2 regions of the Pseudomonas aestiva genome follow, and region 1 is predicted to be linked to the other one. Evidence: predicted binding sites of a transcription regulator. Region 1 holds the regulator's gene; the other holds the start of a gene.
The links. The regulator sigma-54, encoded in region 1, starts transcription at its own class of promoters, with help from an activator protein. The targets are predictions, from matches to a motif close to ANTGGCATNNANNTTGCTNT.
Positions count from the first base shown of each region.

Region 2: the regulator sigma-54 is predicted to act here: its motif matches at 5,588-5,607, upstream of AABM56_RS18485 (pilin).

Region 1 is NZ_CP150916.1:1,351,795-1,359,366, reverse strand. It holds gene mlaE (lipid asymmetry maintenance ABC transporter permease subunit MlaE) at 1-753, opposite strand, end outside; gene AABM56_RS06255 (ATP-binding cassette domain-containing protein) at 753-1,562, opposite strand; gene AABM56_RS06250 (KpsF/GutQ family sugar-phosphate isomerase) at 1,767-2,741, shown strand; gene lptC (LPS export ABC transporter periplasmic protein LptC) at 2,824-3,396, shown strand; gene lptA (lipopolysaccharide transport periplasmic protein LptA) at 3,383-3,925, shown strand; gene lptB (LPS export ABC transporter ATP-binding protein) at 3,922-4,650, shown strand; gene AABM56_RS06230 (RNA polymerase factor sigma-54) at 4,753-6,252, shown strand; gene raiA (ribosome-associated translation inhibitor RaiA) at 6,344-6,652, shown strand; gene ptsN (PTS IIA-like nitrogen regulatory protein PtsN) at 6,671-7,135, shown strand; gene rapZ (RNase adapter RapZ) at 7,137-7,572, shown strand, end outside.
Region 2 is NZ_CP150916.1:3,982,943-3,990,514, reverse strand. It holds tRNA gene AABM56_RS18510 (tRNA-Thr) at 81-156, opposite strand; gene AABM56_RS18505 (SDR family oxidoreductase) at 447-1,445, shown strand; gene AABM56_RS18500 (glycosyltransferase) at 1,556-2,452, opposite strand; gene AABM56_RS18495 (glycosyltransferase family 2 protein) at 2,449-3,360, opposite strand; gene AABM56_RS18490 (Wzy polymerase domain-containing protein) at 3,348-4,673, opposite strand; gene AABM56_RS18485 (pilin) at 5,109-5,543, opposite strand; gene pilB (type IV-A pilus assembly ATPase PilB) at 5,756-7,450, shown strand.

The DNA of each region.
Region 1 (7,572 bases):
GCCGAGCACGGCAAGCGACGCATAGACGACGGTACGGGTGGTGGCGCGACCGATGCCTTCGGAGGTCGGCTCGCAGTCATACCCCTGGAAGACGGCGACCCAGGTCACCACGAAGGCGAACACCAGGCTCTTGATCACGCCATTGAGCACGTCACTGAGCATCACGCTGTTCTGCATGGTGGCCCAGAAGGAACCGTCGTAGACGCCGAGCCAGTCGATGGCGACCATGGCCGCGCCCCAGATACCCACCACATTGAACATGGCGGCCAGCAAGGGCATGGAAATGAAGCCGGCCCAGAAACGCGGCGCGACGATGTACTTGAGCGGATCCACGCCGATCATTTCCAGGCTGGACAGCTGCTCGGTGGATTTCATGTTGCCGATTTCGGCGGTCAGGGCGGAACCGGCCCGACCGGCGAACAGCAAGGCCGTCACCACCGGGCCCAATTCGCGCAGCAGCGTCAGGGCGACCATCTGCCCCACGGCCTGCTCGGAGCCATACTTGACCAGGATGTTGTAGCCCTGCAGGGCGATCACCATGCCAATGAAGAAGCCCGACACCACGATGATGGGCAGTGACATCACGCCCACCGAATAGAGTTGCTTGCCCAGCAGCTGCAGGCCGCTGCCCACGCCACCACGACCGAACACAGCCAGGAGCAGGACGATGACGGAGCGGCCAATGGCCGCCACGACGTCCAGCCCGGCCTTGCCCAGCCGACGAATCCGCTCCACGGCGGAGACCTTACGCATCAGTGTTTCCCCAGCAAGGCATCGCGCAGATCAGGCGCGGCGTAGTGGAAGGGTACCGGGCCATCGGGGATGCCCTGCATGAACTGGCGAACCCGCGGATCGGGCGATTCGCGCAGCTCCTTCGGCGTGCCCTGCCCGAGCACCTTGGTATCGCCGACCACATAGAGGTAGTCGGCGATGCTGGCCGTCTCGGCCAGGTCGTGGGAGACCACGATGCTGGTCAGCCCGAGCGCCTGGTTGAGCAGGCGGATGAGCCGTACCAGCACGCCCATGGCAATGGGGTCCTGGCCGACGAAGGGCTCGTCGTACATGAGGATCTGCGGATCCAGGGCGATGGCCCGCGCCAGGGCGACCCGGCGCTTCATGCCGCCGGACAGCTCGTCCGGCATCAGCTCGACGGCACCGCGCAGGCCCACCGCCTGCAGCTTGAGCAGGACGATGTCGCGGATCATCTCTTCGGGCAGCTTGGTGTGCACCCGCAGTGGAAAGGCCACGTTCTCGAACACATCGAGATCGGTGAACAGCGCGCCGCTCTGGAACAGCACGCCCATCTGCCGGCGCATGTCGAACAGCTCACCCCGGGACAACTGCGGCAGGTTGGCGCCATTGACCCAGATCTCGCCACTGCTCGGTCGCAACTGGGCGGCGATGAGGCGCAACAGGGTGGTCTTGCCACTGCCGGACGGTCCCATGATCCCGGTGACCTTGCCCCGCGGGATGCGGATATCGACCCGGTCGTAGATGAGACGCGTGCCGCGCTTGAAGGAAACGCCCTTTAGCTCCACGGCGTACGGGCTATCGACGGTCATCGAGACTCCTAAGGTTCAACTCTGTGCAGGGAGACGCCGCTCCGCCGCTTCAGGGCACGCGGCTCTCGCGTTCGGCGACCCCGGCAAAAGGGCGGCACTATAGCATTCGTTGCCGATGTGACTCCTGAACTGCGGGCGGCGTTGCTGAGTGTCGCGGCTTTGCGCATATAATTTCCGATTGTCCCGTCACCTGCCTTCTGACCCATGCCCGACTCAATAGATTTCATCGCTTCCGCCAAGCGCACCATAGATGTAGAGCGAGCGGCCGTGGCCGCCCTGGGCGAACGCATCGACGAAAGCTTTGCCGCCGCCTGTCGCCACCTGCTCGCCTGCCGTGGGCGCATCGTGGTCCTGGGCATGGGCAAATCCGGGCATGTCGGCAACAAGATCGCCGCGACCCTGGCCAGCACCGGCAGTCCGGCCTTCTTCGTACACCCGGCCGAAGCCAGCCATGGCGACATGGGCATGATCACCCGCGATGACGTCATCATCGCCATCTCCCAGTCGGGCACCTCCAGCGAGATCCTGACCCTGCTGCCGCTGATCAAGCGCCTCGGCGTCCCGCTGATCAGCTTCGCCGGCAATCCCGCCTCGCCGCTGGCAAAAGCTGCGGACGTCAACCTGGATACCAGCGTCGCCACCGAGGCCTGCCCGCTCAATCTGGCACCCACCTCCTCCACCACCGTAGCCCTGGTGCTGGGCGACGCCCTGGCCATCGCCCTGCTCGAGGCCCGTGGCTTCACCGCCGAGGATTTCGCCTTTTCCCATCCGGGCGGCGCCCTGGGTCGGCGCCTGCTGCTGAAGGTGGAAAACGTCATGCATGCCGGCGTCGACCTGCCGCAGGTCAGCGAAGACACCCTGGTTTCCGATGCCCTGCTGGAGATGTCGCGCAAGGGACTGGGCATGACCAGCGTGCTCGGCACCGATGGTCGTCTGGCCGGCATCTTCACCGACGGCGATCTGCGTCGCGCCCTGGATCGCGGCATCGACGTGCGCACCACGGCGATCGCAACCGTGATGACCCGCGGAGGTCGAACCGCCAGGGCGCAGATGCTCGCCGCCGAGGCGCTGAAGATCATGGAAGAGCACAAGATCAACGCGCTGGTGGTGATCGATGACGAGCACCGGCCGATCGGCGCCCTCAACATGGGTGACCTGCTACGCGCCGGGGTGCTGTAGGCCGGGTTATACTGCCCGACTAATACGCCGCAATCTCGTGTTCAACCCGCCGCCCCTGGTGCGGCCCACCACAGGTACCCTCATGTTTCGCAGCTTGCGCCGCCCCGTGCTGTTGGTCCTGATCGCCGCCGCGCTCATCGCGATCGGCTACTGGAACATCCTGCCGCAGCGCTTCGTCGATGCTCCGGCCTCGTCGACCCCGCAAGACAGCGCCATCGACGGCTATGCCCTCAATACCCGGACGATCCAGTATCGCCTGGACGGCAAGATCCAGTACGAACTCAAGGCGGAGCGCAGCGAACACGTCAAGGCGACCGACGTCACCCTGGTGACCCGGCCCGACATGCTGGCCTTTCGCGGCACCGACTATCCCTGGCACATTCGCAGTGCCCGCGCCGAGGTCGCCCCCGGTGGCAGTCAGGCGGAGCTGATCGATGACGTGCGCGTCGAGCGTACCGATGAAAAAGGCCGCCCGGTGGTGTTGACCACCACCCGCATGACCGTCTTTCCTGACAAACAATATGCGCAAACCGAGCAAGCCGTTAGAATCGAGGCCGCCAATGGGGTGACCACGGCCAATGGCATGAAAGCGTATCTAGAAGACGGCAGAATGCTCCTGCTGTCCAACGTAAGAGGCCAGCATGAGGTTCGTTAAAACCCTCCCCTTCCTGTTCACCCTCGGCGCCACCTTTGGCAGTGCCGCGGCTTGGGCCCTGCCGACCGATCGCACCCAGCCGATCCGCGTGCAGGCCGACAGCGCCGAGCTCGACGACAAGCAGGGCGTGGCCGTGTACCGCGGAGACGTGGTCATCACCCAGGGCAGCATGAAGATCACCGGCAACACGGTGACCTTGACCCAGGACAATCAGGGCAACATCAAGGTCGCCACCGCAGTGGGCAAACCGGCCTACTACGAGCAGAAGCCTTCGGCGGACAAGGACATCGTCAAGGCCTATGGTCTGACGATCCAGTATTTCGCCCAGGAAAATCGCATCATCCTGATCGACCAGGCCAAGGTGGTCCAACAGGGCAACACCTTCGAAGGCGAGAAGATCGTCTATGATACCCAGCGCCAGATCGTCAACGCCGGGCGCGCCAACGGTAGCAAGGTCACCACGCCGCGGCCGCGCATCGACATGGTCATCCAGCCCAAGGATCAGCAGCAGTCGGGGCAGGGACAATGACGGTCACGCTCAAAGCCCAGCATCTGGCCAAGAGCTACAAGGGTCGTCAGGTCGTTCGCGACGTCAGCGTCAGCATCGACAGCGGCCAGATCGTCGGCCTGCTCGGTCCGAACGGCGCCGGCAAGACCACCTGTTTCTACATGATCGTCGGCCTGGTCAAGGCCGATCAGGGTCGCGTGCTGATCGACGATCAGGATGTCACCGCCCTGCCCATGCATGGCCGGGCCCGCGCCGGGATCGGCTACCTGCCGCAGGAAGCCTCGATCTTTCGCAAGCTGACCGTGGCCGACAACATCCTCGGCATCCTGGAAACCCGCAAGGATCTGGACAAGGCCGGTCGCCTGCGCGAACTGGAAAGCCTGCTGCAGGAATTCCACATCACCCATATCCGCGACAATCGCGGCATGAGCCTGTCGGGTGGCGAAAGACGTCGCGTCGAGATCGCTCGCGCCCTGGCCACCGCACCCAAGTTCATCCTGCTGGACGAACCCTTCGCTGGCGTGGACCCCATCTCGGTGGGCGACATCAAGCAGATCATTCGCCACCTCAAGGCCAAGGGCATCGGTGTGCTCATCACCGACCACAATGTCCGGGAAACCCTGACCATCTGCGAAACGGCCTACATCGTCAACGACGGCCAGCTCATCGCCGAGGGTACCGCCGAGGAAGTCCTCGCCAACGATCTGGTCAAGGAAGTCTATCTGGGCCACGAATTCCGCCTCTAGGCAAACCCGGGGAAACAAGGCATATAATTTGCTAACGCTCGCAGGGTTCGCGAGGTTCGGTGGCGCTGTTCGCGTCGGTAGACAAGGTGTATTTCCGCAGCCATGAAACCATCGCTAGTCCTCAAGATGGGCCAGCAGCTGACGATGACGCCGCAGCTGCAACAAGCCATACGTCTGCTTCAGCTCTCGACGCTCGACTTGCAGCAGGAAATCCAGGAAGCCCTGGAATCCAATCCGATGCTGGAACGCCAGGAAGAAGGTGAAGACTTCGACCAGAGCGAAGCCTCGAGCGAAGGCGATGAGAGCTCGGGCGCGGGCAACCTGGAAACCACCTTCAAGGAAACCTCGGTCGCCGTCAACGAGATGGCCGACGACTCCGAATGGAGCGAGCGTATTCCCAGCGACAGCGAGCTGCCGGTCGATACCGCCTGGGAAGACATCTACCAGACCAGCGCCAGCAGCCTGCCCAGCAATGACGACGACGAGTGGGACTTCACCACCCGCACCTCGGCGGGCGAGAGCCTGCAGACCCACCTGCTCTGGCAACTCAACCTGGCGCCCATGTCGGATCTCGATCGCCTGATCGCCGTGGCGATCATCGACGGCATCGACACCGACGGCTATCTGCAGGAAAGCCTCGAAGACATCCATGCCTCGCTGGATCCCGAGCTGGAAGTCGATCTCGATGAAGTCGAGGTGGTGCTCAGACGCGTCCAGCAATTCGAGCCGGCCGGCGTCGCCGCCCGCAATCTGCGCGAATGCCTGCTGATCCAGCTGGCCCAGCTACCGGCCAATCTCCCCCTGCTCGGCGAGGCCAGGCGCCTGGTCAGTGACTATCTCGATCTGCTCGGCAGCCGCGACTATGCGCAGCTGATGCGGCGCATGAAGATCAAGGAAGACGAGCTCAAGCCCGTCATCGAACTGATCCAGACCCTGCATCCGCGCCCCGGCTCGCAGATCGAATCCGGCGAAGCCGAATACGTGGTGCCGGACGTCATCGTCCGCAAGCACAACGAGCGCTGGCTGGTGGAGCTCAATCAGGAAGCCGTGCCGCGTCTGCGGGTCAATCCCCAGTACGCCGGCTTCGTCAAGCGCGCCGACAGCAGCGCCGACAACACCTACATGCGCAACCAGCTGCAGGAAGCGCGCTGGTTCATCAAGAGCCTGCAGAGCCGCAACGAGACCCTGATGAAGGTGGCGACCCAGATCGTCGAGCACCAGCGCGGTTTTCTCGAATACGGTGAAGAGGCGATGAAGCCGCTGGTCCTGCATGACATCGCCGAGGCGGTGGGCATGCATGAGTCGACCATCTCCCGGGTGACCACCCAGAAGTTCATGCACACCCCGCGTGGCATCTACGAACTCAAGTATTTCTTCTCCAGCCACGTCAGCACCGCCGAGGGGGGCGAATGCTCCTCCACCGCGATCCGCGCGATCATCAAGAAATTGGTGGCGGCGGAAAACGCGAAAAAGCCGTTGAGTGACAGCAAGATCGCTGGTTTACTGGAATCGCAAGGTATACAAGTCGCTCGTCGCACGGTGGCTAAGTATCGGGAATCCCTGGGTATCGCTCCGTCCAGCGAACGCAAGCGTCTCATCTGACGCGTCCTGATGTGTGACCGTGCTTCGTTCGATCCTTGTCATGTCGGCGAGCAGCTTCGCCGATCGCAGCCCGGCAATAAGGAGAAGCGGTATGCAAGTCAACATCAGTGGCCATCAGCTTGAAGTGACAGAAGCCCTGCGTGACTACATCGGCGAGAAACTCGCCCGCCTCGAACGGCACTTCGACCGTATCACCAACGTCCAGGTCATCCTGGAAGTGGACAAGCTCAAGCAGAAAGCCGAAGCCACCCTGCACGTCGCCGGCGCCGCGGTGGTTGCCAATGCCGAGCACGACGACATGTATGCCGCCATCGATCTCCTGGCCGACAAGCTCGACCGTCAACTGATTAAACACAAGGAAAAATCGATCGAACGCCAGCAGGGCGTCGGCGTCCGCTGAGGTTTCGATCGCCGCTTTATGATCAGACTCGAAAACATCCTGACCCCCGGCCGCACCCAGACGGGTGCGCCGGGTGGCAGCAAAGCCGCTGTACTGGAACGCATTGCCGAACTGGCCGCGCAGGAACTGCCCGGCCACGACGCGGCGCACATCCATGAATGCCTGATGGCGCGCGAGCGCCTGGGCTCGACCGGTTTCGGCAATGGCATTGCCATTCCCCACTGCCGCCTGGCGGGTCTGCAACAACCGCTGTGCGTGCTCTTCCACCTGCAGCAACCGGTGGACTTCGATTCCCTGGACGGCGCTCCGGTAGACCTGGTGTTCGTCCTGCTGGTCCCAGAAGCCGCCACCGAGCAGCACCTCACCCTGCTGCGCCAGATCGCCGGCATCCTCGATCGCGCCGACATCCGCGAGCGGCTGCGCAAGGCCAGGGATAGCCAGGCGCTCTATCAGATCGTCGTCGAGGCCCAGAGCGGACACTGACATGCACCTCATCATCGTGAGCGGACGTTCCGGGTCGGGCAAGAGTACGGCGCTCAACGTGCTTGAGGACAATGGCTTCTATTGCATCGACAACCTGCCGGCCAGTCTGCTGCCCGATCTGGCCCAGCATGCGCTGACCGACATGGAGCGCCCCCAGCCCAAGGTCGCCCTATCCATCGATGCGCGCAACCTGCCCAGTCAGTTGCAACGCTTTCCCGAATTGCTCGAACAGGTGCGCAGTCGCAACATCCGATGCGACGTCCTCTACCTGGATGCCGATGACCAGGCGCTGCTCAAGCGCTTTTCCGAGACGCGCCGCCGGCATCCGCTGTCGAACCAGGAAAGGTCCCTGGCCGAAGCTATCCATGACGAGCAGGTGCTGCTGTCGCCCATCGCCGACCTGTCCGACCTGAAGATCGACACCACCCACCTGAATC
Region 2 (7,572 bases), 2.4 Mb from region 1:
AAGGGCGCATAAAGGCGCGGCCCAAGGCGGCTAAGGCCTTGAAGGCTTTGAAAAGACACGGAGAGGACGAAGCGGAAGGATGGTGCCGGAGATAGGAGTCGAACCTACGACCTTCGCATTACGAATGCGCTGCTCTACCAACTGAGCTACACCGGCACGAAGCTTTCAATGATAAGTCTTCAGTTATCTGCTGTGCAAGCCTGGTCATTGAGCGCGTATTGCGGCCTGTGGCGATGTGTCGCACTGCTGTCTGCGCTGGATTTCACGATTCGCCAATGCTTCTCGGCCTGACGCGATTTTTGGAAGGAGAGGTCAGCGGTCAGGGCAGAGTCCATTCTGGAAACCTTTGCCCAAGTCGTCATACCTAATTCTTCGCGGATCCAGCCTTGCCGCAGATTCGACCCCATGATCCTGCCAATAGATAGCTGCCCGTGCGGAGAGCCTCGATGACCGATTACTCCCTTACCCGTCGTAACGTACTCGTCGGCTCCGCCGTCGGGCTCGCCGCCGCTGCCTCAGGTGCGGCCGTCGCCAAGGATGGTACCAGCGCGACTCGCCCCGCCAGGCCGCTGCAGGATCCGCGCACCAAGTACAGTCGCGAACCCTTCAAGGAGCAGCGCCAGGAATGGCCGGCGCTGACCAGCAAGATGGAGCCGCGTCCGGACCATGGCGAGACCAGCTATCACGGCTCGGGCCGTCTGGCTGGACGCAAGGCTCTCATCACCGGCGGCGACAGCGGCATCGGTCGCGCCGTGGCCATCGCCTTCGCTCGCGAGGGGGCAGATGTGGCCATCAACTATCACCCTTCCGAAGAGTCCGACGCCCAGGAAGTGGTCAAGCTGATCACCGAAGCCGGTCGCAAGGCCATCACCCTGCCGGCTGACATCCGTACCCAGGAGGCTTGTGAAGACGTCGTGAGCAAGGCCATCCGGCAACTCGGCGGTCTGGATCTCCTGGTAAACAACGCGGCCTATCAGCAGAGCAAGGCGGACATCCTCGAGATCACCGACGAGCAATTCGACCGGACCTTCAAGACCAACGTCTATCACGTCTTCCGCTTCAGCAAGGCCGCCATCCCGCACCTGCCGCCGGGCGCCAGCATCATCAATACCGTCTCGGTGAACTCCTATGACCCCGGCGAAGAACTGATCGATTACGCCTCGACCAAGGCCGCCATCCTCAACCTCACCAAGGGCATGGCCAAGCAACTGGCCAAGAAGGGCATCCGCGTCAACGCCGTGGCGCCGGGTCCGGTATGGACACCGCTGCAGGTGGCGGGTGGGCAGTTGGAAGGGCAGATGAAGGAGTTCGGCCAGGACACGCCGCTAGGAAGGGCAGGGCAGCCGGCTGAGTTGGCGGGGTTGTATGTGGCGTTGGCAGAGGAGGATGCGAGTTTTAGTACGGGGACGGTGGTGGGGGCTTTTGGGGGGAAGGGGATGCCATAATTACTAGCAATCGGTAGCCGTATTTATATTTTCGTATAGGCGTTTTTATATGACTGCGCTCTACCTAAATATATTGACTTTCGGTGTTTTATTTGGTGTTGCGAGGTTTTCTATAAGATGTTTGCGATCGAAAAAACCACCATAAGTACTTGGTCTTTTCTGCGTCTTCTCAAGTTTAAAAAGTTTTTTAAGATAAAAGATTTTTTTATTCTGCCGTCGTCATGGTGTTTTATACTTGGGATAAGTTTTGGCTGAAAAAGAGCGACTAGTTTTAGAACCTTTTTGCTATATATACCTTCCTTGATTTGTTTGATCCGCTTCCTAGCCGCTTTTATTCCTAAATTAGCGCCAAGTGCATTGTATTCATGTTGGCGATATAATACAAAGGAGTCATTCTCATCAATCAGCCATCTGAAGTTTCTTGATCTTGAGAAGGCATATATTGTCCAGTCATGAACGTCTATGCTCAATATTTCGCTGCGATGATTTTTGAAGAACTCTAGAAAACTTTCTGCTAGGAATTTGGATATCACGTACGTGCAACCAGGGCCGGCTGACTCAAATAGATAATCCCATTTCTTTTGAGGCTGTGATTTTTTTATCGAAACTTTCCTGCCGTTTTCCCAGAACGCAGTTACATTGCTCGAGTATCCGAGGTAGTTACCGTCTCTTATTTTTTTATAGGCAGTAATAAGCTTGTTTTCTGACCAGATGTCATCTTGATCTGAAAAGCAAAGGTAGTCGTATTGGTGAAGCGGTATCTTTTCTAGCAAATGGTAAAAGCTTTTAGCTGCACTACCAAAGCTTTTTCTTTCATTAAGTATAGTTATATTTTTTTGAAATTTCGTTGCTTCGGCAATAATCTTTTCGGTATTGTCGTCTGATTTATCAATATTTATATATATATGTAGGTCAATGTCTTTTTGTGCAAGGATGCTAGCTATTTGTTCTGATATCCATTCTTCTCCATTTTTCGCTGCTAGCAATATAGCGAATTTTGCGTTCATTTTTTCGTAGGCCCTTGCAGCGTTTTAATGCCATCCATGAATCCCGCAAATAATGATCTTATGTATTTCTTTTTGTCGTTCTTGTATAAAAAAAAGAATGCGTGATGAAATATACATGCGGCAATTTCCCTTAGCGCAATTGCGGTGGGTATGTGCGGTAAGCCAAGTAAAATTATTGAGTTTCGTGCCCTATAGTATCTTCGTTCAGGCGAATGTATCGGGATGGTGAATCCCAGAAAGCTAGTGGAGCTCTCGCCTATGGTATGAGTCATTTCACAGCGTGTTGAGCTAAATAGATGAAAGCCTTTGTTTTTTGCTCTAAAGCACCATTCGGTGTCGACGTAATCTATAAAAAGCGCTTCGTTCATCATTCCCACTGTATCAAAAACTTTTGTAGGAATTACTTTTCCAGATGATATTAAAAGATCTACCTCTCTAGGTTTCGATGCTTTTTTTGCTCTTGTTTTTACTAAAAAACCATATTTAGATACTTTTATATGATTGGCATATTTATTGTTGTGCTGTCTACCTCTATAAAGTGGGGCAATTGCAGCAATATTATAGTGAGGAGAAATGAGCTTTAAGTCATTAAGTAAATTTTCGATTGTGCTTTTGGAGATAAAACTGTCTTGATCTAAGAGTAAGACGTTCTCAAATTTTCTAGATTTTGCATATTTCAATCCTTGGTTTTGAGCTGCTGCTAAACCTGCGTTTTTTTCGTTTTCTATGAATGCAAACGTTTGGCTATCTATAACTGGTTTTATCGCGCTGCCATTATCAATTACAAGGGTGCTTATTTTTGAGCGCTCTAGTTCAAGTAACAATGCATCTAGCTTAAGCGTTTCTGGATTGTATGTAACTATTATTGCTAGTATCCCAGAGAGCTCTTTTTCTTCTAGTTCGAGCACGAGCGTATTTCCTCAAATTTATAAAGGGTTTCCTCGGGCTTGTTTTCCTTTGCGGAGGCTATGTCTTTTTTGATTGCTTTTTGATCTTTTTCCGAAAAACCTTTTATGTCTTCGAGGAATACTTCTTCGCTTTCGGTTGGGTATGCTTTGTAGCGGCTATTAACGACACTTTGTGCGAGTTTGTTTTCTTCTGCCGTGTAAAGCTCAATTGCCAACTTATCAAGTAGCGTGTAGGTGGGGAGCGATTTTGCCATTCGATAAATAAGACAAAGGCGTAAATTGCCGCTAGCTATTGGTAAGAAGTTTAGATTCGAAAGATCAGCGGCGAAGCTCAAAGCCGGGTTGGCAGCTATGCGAGTAAAGTTTGCCGTTTTTTCTATATTTGAAAGTTGATCTGATGATTTGTAGGTGTTTTCTACTAAATAAGAGTATTTGAATGACGTGATAATGGAGAGCGTTAGTAGCGATAAACAAGCTCCGCATATTACTGTTTGTGTAATTTTCGTCAATGGGATTTCGGTTCTTTTTAGATTGGAAGAGCCAATTATCGCGACTACTAATATGAGGAAGTGCGTATACCAAAGAGGGTATTCCAATAGGCTGTGTAGCGCCAGTGTGATAACTGAAAGCACTGAGAAATAGTCTTTCTTGGTGTTTTTTAGTGATCTTGTTAGTTGAATGCTAATTAGTGCTAGGCCGACTAGTGCTGGAGCTGCTGCTATGCCTAATTCGCTTAATAAGTTTATCACTATATTGTGTGAGTGGGTCCAGGTGATGTTTTGTGCTGAGTTAGATTCCTTTAGTTGCTCCAGAAAACTATAGTGCGCATAATTTCCCCAGCCTGTTCCCCACGGGAGATTATTCAATATTATGCTTAGGGATTTTTGCCACTCGGCCACACGAATGGCGTCTCCGCCGGCAAGTCGCTTCATGCCTGTTTCTTGGTTGGCAAATACAGTTGCTAGTACTTGGCAGGCTAATAAGGTTGCCAGCGAATAAAACAGTACTTTTAGGAAGCGCCGAGAGTAGTCTGTTGGCCGTCCCGTTCTAGAAAATATAAATATCAAAATTATCGAAGCTGCTAGATATAAGAAGATTGACCTTGATGCGGAAAATGCCAATAGGGGGGATATTAGAAGTAATAATGTGACTAGAATATACCGGTTTTTTGTAGTGCTCTCGTTTGAGTAGATATGTATAGCACAAAGTAGTCCTATAAAAATGTAGGAAGTAAATAGATTTCTTTGTGCAATGTTTCCGTAAATGGTTGCGTTAGGGTTGTTAGGCTCCCAGAAAACGTAGGGCTTTACCATTTCGGTGAGGTTGAAAAGCTGGATGTAGCCCGCCACGCAGTTGAGGATTGTCCCAGCTATCAATCCCCATATTATCGGTTCTTTAGATTCACTCTGGATAGTCGCCGAAAGGAGGGTCGCCGCAAAGATAACCAATACGGACGAATAAGAGTATTCGTTTATCTTTGGATTTAATAGTATGGCAAGTAATAGATAAAATAATAATAGAGGTGTTGTGGAGAAGTAAATCTTGCCATGCTTGTATGTCGAATACGATACTAGTCCGACGGAGAGCGTAAATGCTAATATTTGACTTGTAAAGTCGCCATCGGGGTACAAATGTATGGGGTTTATGAAGGGTATCGAAGCGATCCCGAAAGATAAAAGAGCTGATAGGCTGTATTTTTTCATCGAAATATTAAAAAAGGCCTTTCGGCCTTTTTCAATCTCTATTGATTAGCCGCGGCATTCGGAGGGGACGTATTTCGCCTTTGTAGCATCGCTCACTGCGCAAACCCACGTAATTGCACCCGGCGGAACAGTTCCAGAGCTCAAAGCTGCACCACTAGATTTAGGCGTCAAGGTCAAGGTGACGTTTCCTGCGCGAGAGGTAGTAACAATACTAATAACGCCTGTATCACTTGCAACAGAAACAGAGCTGACGTTAGTAGTTGCGGGCGGAGCCGACCAGCCCTGTGCCAAACTAGAAGCGCCATTTGCAGCATTCTCAGCTACTGCAAGCCTAGCGGGCGAAGCCAGGCTAAGGCCTTCAGAGACCCTAGCGCGAACTGTGTAGTCTTGGTAGGCAGGAATTGCCACCGCCGCCAAAATGCCGATGATCGCTACCACGATCATCAGCTCGATCAAAGTAAAGCCTTTCTGAGCATTCATTCAAAATCTCCGGGTTGGTTCAGGCCAACATGCCTGTCAGTACCAAAGCATAGGCCGTGCCAAAAAAAATGCCTACTCCAGCACGCTTTCTCTGTCGATGGCGTCAACAAAGGGGCAGGTCATGACAAAAAATGTCAGTGGTCTGGCGCCATTTTGCGGGCGGGGCAGGGGGGTGCTATAAGGCCAGCTAACGCAGGCTTGGGTAATCAACGATGAACGAGACGGTGATGCTGTCGGGACTGGCGCGGCAACTGGTGGATGCGCAGTTGCTGGCGGAGGCGGCTGCCCAGCAGGCGGTGGTCAAGGCCAAGCAAGCCAAGGTGCCGCTGGTCACCTATCTCGTGCAGCAGCGATTGGTGCAGAGCCGGCCCTTGGCGGAGCTTGCTGCCCAGGAGTTCGGGGTGCCCTTTCTCGATCTGGCGGCTATCGACAAGGAGCAGCTGCCCAAGGACATCGTCAACGAGAAGCTGATGCAGCAGCATCATTTCCTGCCTTTGAGCAAAAGAGGCAACAAGCTTTTCATCGCGCTTTCCGATCCTACCAACCAGCAGGCCATCAATGATGTTTCCTTTGGCAGCAAGCTGGCGGTGGAGGTCGTGCTGGTCGAAGATGACAAGCTACATCAGGCCATCGAGCGATACCTCGATACGGGAACCGGTGGGCTGGAGTTGTCCGATCTCGATCTCGATCTGGAAGCTGAGGGAGGAGAACGGCCTCAGGAAGCCGTTGCGGGTACCGACGCCGACGATGCGCCCGTGGTGAAGTTCGTCAACAAGATGCTGCTCGATGCCATCAAGAAGGGGTCCTCCGACCTGCACTTCGAACCCTATGAAAAGATGTACCGGGTGCGCTTCCGTACCGATGGCGTCTTGCACGAGGCGGCGCGGCCGCCGGTGCAGCTGGTGTCGCGGATCTCGGCGCGGCTCAAGGTGATGTCCAATATGGATATCTCCGAGCGGCGCAAACCCCAGGATGGCCGGGTCAAGCTAAAGGTCTCCAAGACCAAGTCCATCGACTTCCGGGTGAACACCCTGCCCACCCTCTGGGGCGAGAAGATCGTGATGCGGATTCTGGATTCCTCCAGCGCCCAGATGGGGATCGATGCCCTGGGCTATGAGGATGTGCAGAAGGAGCTCTATCTGCAGGCACTCAAGCAGCCGCAGGGGATGATCCTGGTGACCGGACCAACCGGTTCGGGGAAGACCGTATCCCTCTATACCGGCCTTAACATCCTCAATACCGAAGACATCAATATTTCCACGGCGGAAGACCCGGTGGAGATCAACCTGGAAGGCATCAACCAGGTCAACGTCAACCCGCGGCAGGGACTCGACTTCTCCCAGGCACTACGCGCCTTCCTGCGTCAGGATCCTGACGTGATCATGGTGGGTGAGATCCGCGATCTGGAAACGGCAGAGATCGCCATCAAGGCGGCCCAGACCGGTCACATGGTGATGTCGACCCTGCACACCAACAGCGCGGCGGAAACCTTGACGCGTCTACGTAACATGGGGGTGCCCGCCTTCAATCTGGCGACCTCGGTCAATCTGATCATCGCCCAGCGCTTGGCGCGCAAGCTGTGCAACAAGTGCAAGAGAGTTCATGAGGTGCCGCGTGAGGCCCTATTGGCCGAAGGCTTCCGCGAGGAAGAGATCGGCAGTTTTACCCTTTACCAGCCCATCGGCTGCGAGGACTGCAATGCGGGTTATCGCGGGCGAGTGGGGATCTATGAGGTGGTGAAGGTCACGCCAGCGTTGCAGCAAATGATCATGGAGGAGGGCAACTCCATCGAGATCGCGGCGCGGATGCGCAAAGAGGGCTTCAATGATCTGCGGCGGTCAGGGCTGGTGAAGGCGATGCAGGGGATTACCAGTCTGGAAGAGATCAATCGGGTGACTAAGGACTAATGACTTTCCCTCACCCTAGCCCTCTCCCAGAGGGAAAGGGGACTAGAGCGGTGCGTCGGATAGTTGCTGTCCATGCGTCTTGATTGTCGCAGAGCGCTAAAGCCGTCGACGTTTGGCGCGAT